2 regions of the Streptomyces sp. NPDC005784 genome follow, and region 2 is predicted to be linked to the other one. Evidence: riboswitches for the same ligand, from Rfam matches in the RefSeq annotation. Region 2 holds a riboswitch; the other holds the start of a gene.
The links. Region 2 has a riboswitch for glycine ahead of gcvP (aminomethyl-transferring glycine dehydrogenase). Riboswitches for the same ligand answer to the same signal wherever they lie in the genome.

Region 1 (2,385 bases), on a different contig from region 2:
GGAGCCCGACGGGCATCCGTGTCATGTCCGGCCCGTGCGGACCAATGTCATTTCTGGCGCTTGTAGAACGGCAGCGCCACGACCTCGTACGGTTCGTGGCTGCCCCGGATGTCCACCCCGACACCGGCGGTGCCCGGCGTGGCGTGCGCGGCGTCGACGTACGCCATGGCGATCGGCTTCCCCAGCGTGGGGGAGGGGGCGCCGGAGGTGATCTCGCCGATCACCTGGCCGCCGGCGACGACCGAGTACCCGGCGCGCGGCACGCGACGCCCCTGGGCGATCAGGCCGACGAGGACCCGCGGCGGGTTCTGCTCGGCACGGGAGGCGGCCTCCGACAGCGCCGCGCGCCCCACGAAGTCGCCCTCCTTCTCGAACTTCACGACCCGGCCGAGACCGGCGTCGAAGGGGGTCAGCGAGGTGGTCAGCTCGTGCCCGTACAGCGGCATGCCGGCCTCCAGGCGCAGCGTGTCGCGGCACGACAGACCGCAGGGGACCAGCCCGGCCGGGGTGCCCGCGTCGGTCAGCGCCTGCCACACCTTCTCGGCGTCGGCGGGGGCGACGAACAGCTCGAAGCCGTCCTCACCGGTGTAGCCGGTGCGGGCGATCAGGGCCGGAACGCCGGCCACCGTGCCCGGCAGGCCCGCGTAGTACTTCAGGCCGTCCAGGTCCGCGTCGGTGACCGACTTGAGGATGCCGGAGGACTCGGGGCCCTGCACGGCGATCAGCGCGTACGCGTCACGGTCGTCGCGCACCACGGCGTCGAAACCGGCGGCGCGCTCGGTCAGCGCGTCCAGCACCACCTGGGCGTTGGAGGCGTTCGCGACGACCATGTATTCGTGCTCGGCGAGGCGGTAGACGATCAGGTCGTCCAGGATGCCGCCGTCCTCCTGGCAGATCATGGTGTAGCGGGCGCGGCCGACGCCGACGGTGGCGATGTTGCCGACCAGCGCGTGGTTCAGGAGAGCCGCGGCCTCGGGGCCGGTGACGGTGATCTCGCCCATGTGGGAGAGGTCGAAGAGGCCGGCCTTCGTGCGGACGGCGAGGTGCTCGTCGCGCTCGGAGCCGTAGCGCAGGGGCATGTCCCAGCCTGCGAAGTCGGTCATCGTCGCGCCCAGCGAGCGATGCAGGGCATCGAGCGCGGTGTGACGGGGTGCGGTGCTGCTCATCGGTCTGGCTCCCAAGGCATGACGGCGAGGTCGTTCCTCCCCATCTGTCATCGGAACCTGAGAGGTTCATCACGACCCCACGAAATGGTGGTCCTGATTTGCACCTTGGGTGGAGCCACCGGTGGGCGGCCCGCTTTTCAGATGTGCCTCGCCCGCGCGGTAACGGGGCCTGAGAGATTCAAGGGAGGGACTTGCTCCTTCGGCGCCCGGGTACACGTACCCAGGACTCTCCCGCGCGGATTCAAGCGGCCGGTATGCAGTTGGCGCGGCCATCATCGCACGCGCTGTCCGATCCCGGCAGTCCGGCATCTGTAACCGGGCTGTGGCAGTCCGCGCATGGAAAGGGGAAGCGCCGGGCATTACCTTCTCTTTACAGTCGACGGGGATGGGGTTCCACACCCAAGGGGAGGACGGCCATGGTGAACAGGACCACGGCGTACGCGACGACCTCGGGTCTCGCGCTGCCCGAGCAGCCCGGCGCACCGGCCCGGAAGGCACGCGGCCCGCTTCAGGCGGCCGTCGTCCGGGATCTTCGCGACCGGGTGGGGCACAGCCCGCACGGTCTGCGCTTCGGGGCGCGCGACGTCGTCGTGGTCACCGGACTGCCCGGCAGTGGCAAGTCGACGCTGATGCGGCGGGCGGTCCGGGGCGCGCGCGTCGACTCGCAGGACACCCGCGACCGCTGGGACAGCCGGACGGCCCGCCTGCTGCCGTACGTGGTCTACCGCCCCCTCGTCCGCCTCGCGCACTACGCCGGCCTGCGCCGCGCGCTGCGGGGCGGCGGCGGACTCGTCGTGCACGACTGCGGTACGCAGGCCTGGGTGCGCCGCTGGCTCGCCCGCGAGGCACGGCGCCGGGGCGGCGCGCTGCACCTGCTGCTGCTCGACGTCACGCCGGGCACCGCGCTGGGCGGCCAGCGCGAGCGCGGCCGGGGCGTCTCGCGCTACGCCTTCGCCCGCCATCGCGGCGCGGTCGCCCGGCTGCTGCGCTCCGCCGAGAAGGGAAACCTGCCCGAGGGGTGCGGTTCGGCGGTGCTCATCGACCGGGACGCGGCGGATGTGCTGCGCAGGATCGACTTCGGCCACTGAGCGGTCGCGGTGGCCCACTAACCTTTCCAGCTGGAACAGCGGTTCGAAGCGGGCGGTAGACAGATGGACTTTCCGGCACAGGCGCACCCCCATCCGCACGGCGGTTGGCCCGGCAACGAGTTGGAGGAGGT
Region 2 (2,385 bases):
CTGGCCCACGACGAGCGGCCCGTGGTGGCCGAGCGGGAGACCAAGTCGGTGTCGGTCGAGGACACGTACGACGTGGACATCCACGACCGCGTCCGGGTGGAGCTGGAGGTGCAGCGGCTCGCGGACCGGTGTGTGCGGCGGCTGCGCCGGGCCGGGCTGTCGGGGCGGACCATCGTGCTGAAGGTGCGCAGGTACGACTTCTCGACGCTGACCCGGTCCGAGACGCTGCGCGGGCCCACGGACGATCCCGGCGTCGTCCGGGAGGCCGCAGCCCGGCTCCTGGAGGGCGTGGACACGACCGGAGGCGTGCGCCTGCTGGGGGTCGGCGTCTCCGGGCTCGCCGACTACACGCAGGAGGACCTGTTCGCGCAGGCGCAGGCCGCTGCCGTGGGGGAGCCGGCGGCCGAGGAGCGTTCCGCGGACGAGCCGGCCGAAGAGGCCGCCCCGGAGACACCGCCCGCGGAGCGGCGGTGGCCCTCCGGGCACGACGTGCGGCATGCCGAGTTCGGGCACGGATGGGTGCAGGGGAGCGGGCTGGGACGGGTCACGGTGCGGTTCGAGACGCCCTGGTCCGACCCCGGCCGGGTGCGGACCTTCCGGACGGACGATCCGCAGCTGGAACCGGCGGACCCGCTGCCCCTGGTGGAGCGAAGACCCGAGGACGCCGACGCGTTCCCGGCGGGTCCCGGGCCGTCGGGGTCACAAACCGCGACGCAGGGTCCGCGCGTGGGTCCGGACCCACGCGCGGGCGGGGACCCGGAAACGGGCCGAGACCTGGACACGAGTGCCGGCCCGGACCGGGACGTGGGCCCGGACCGGGACGTGGGCCTGGGCCCGGACGCGGGTGCAGGGGCTGAACCGGCCGTCCGGGAAGCTCAGGTGTCCTCCGTGCCCGCGAGCCGGCCGAAGTCCCGGTCCGGCGGCGGCGGAGGGGACGCCACGTCGAGACCGTAGTGGTGGTAGAGCTGGAGTTCCTGTTCGGGGGAAAGGTGACGCCCGACGCCGAAGTCGGGGGCGTCCTTGATCAGCGCCCGGTCGAAGGGGATGCGCAGGGTCCCCTCGACGATCTCGCTGGGCTCCAGGGGCACGAAGGCATCCCTGCTGAACAGCCCCGTGCGTATGGCCGCCCACTCCGGGACACCGGTGGCGTCGTCGAGATAGACCTCGTCGATCGTGCCGATCTTGGTGCCGTTGCTGTCGAACGCCTTGCGGCCGATCAGGTTGCGCGGATCGATGTCGGTCTGCACGGTCCCTCCAGTGGTCGCAAACTCATCCGTAAGTACTACAAAAGAGCACATTTGTGAAGGCGGCCACTCGAAGGCTGATGTCTTGTCCTCGCTGGTAGGCTGGCAGACGGCTGCTGATCCCGTGCGGGAGAGTCCTCCAGATTTCACCGGAGGCGCCGAAGGAGCAAATCCTCCCCGGAATCTCTCAGGCTCACGTACCGCACGGACGAGGTCACTCTGGAAAGCAGGGCGGGTGCCGTTGGCCTCCGCTCTCACCGACGGTGAAAGCCGGACCGTCCGTTGACGATCCGGTGAAACTCTCAGGTTGAGATGACAGAGGGGGAGGCCGTCGGGGTACCCGTGCCGGGGTGCCCCTCGAAGGTCGCGTCAGACCAGGAGGCCTCCGCCATGACAGCCCCTCGTATTCCGCTTTCCGAGCTCGAACAGGGCATTCCCTTCGAGCAGCGCCACATCGGGCCCGACTCCGAAGCGCGGGCCAAGATGCTCGCGCAGGTCGGATACGGCTCGCTCGACGAGCTGACGGCCGCCGCGGTGCCGGACGTGATCAAGAACGCCGAGGCCCTGAAGCTGCCGGCCGCGCGCACCGAGGCCGAGGTACTGGCCGAGCTCCGCTCCCTCGCGGACCGCAACGAGGTGCTCGGCTCGATGATCGGCCTCGGTTACTACGGCACGTTCACGCCGCCGGTGATCCTGCGCAACGTCATGGAGAACCCGGCCTGGTACACCGCGTACACGCCGTACCAGCCGGAGATCTCGCAGGGCCGTCTCGAGGCGCTGCTGAACTTCCAGACCGTCGTCGCCGAGCTGACCGGACTGCCGACCTCCGGCGCCTCCCTCCTCGACGAGGGCACCGCCGCCGCCGAGGCGATGGCGCTGTCCCGCCGCATGGGCAAGAACAAGAAGGGCCTCTTCCTGGTCGACGCGGACGCGCTGCCGCAGACGATCGCCGTCATAGAGACCCGCGCCGAGCCGACCGGTGTCGAGATCGTCGTCGCCGACCTCGCCGAAGGCATCCCGGCCGATCTCGCCGGGCGCGAGATCAATGGCGTGCTGATCCAGTACCCGGGCGCCTCCGGTGCCGTACGCGACATCAAGCCGATCGTCGAGCAGGCGCACGAGCTGGGCGCGGTCGTCACCG

Region 1: another riboswitch for glycine. It lies ahead of gcvT (glycine cleavage system aminomethyltransferase GcvT); the one in region 2 lies ahead of gcvP (aminomethyl-transferring glycine dehydrogenase).

Annotation. Positions count from the first base shown of each region.
Region 1 covers NZ_JBIAIQ010000032.1:50,331-52,715, forward strand. The annotation lists gene gcvT (glycine cleavage system aminomethyltransferase GcvT) at 48-1,166, opposite strand; glycine riboswitch at 1,314-1,410, opposite strand; gene ACFYR3_RS34705 (AAA family ATPase) at 1,583-2,254, shown strand; gene ACFYR3_RS34710 (enhanced serine sensitivity protein SseB) at 2,318-2,385, shown strand, end outside.
Region 2 covers NZ_JBIAIQ010000024.1:9,707-12,091, forward strand. The annotation lists gene ACFYR3_RS30205 (DNA polymerase IV) at 1-954, shown strand, start outside; gene ACFYR3_RS30210 (PRC-barrel domain-containing protein) at 876-1,247, opposite strand; glycine riboswitch at 1,362-1,457, shown strand; gene gcvP (aminomethyl-transferring glycine dehydrogenase) at 1,635-2,385, shown strand, end outside.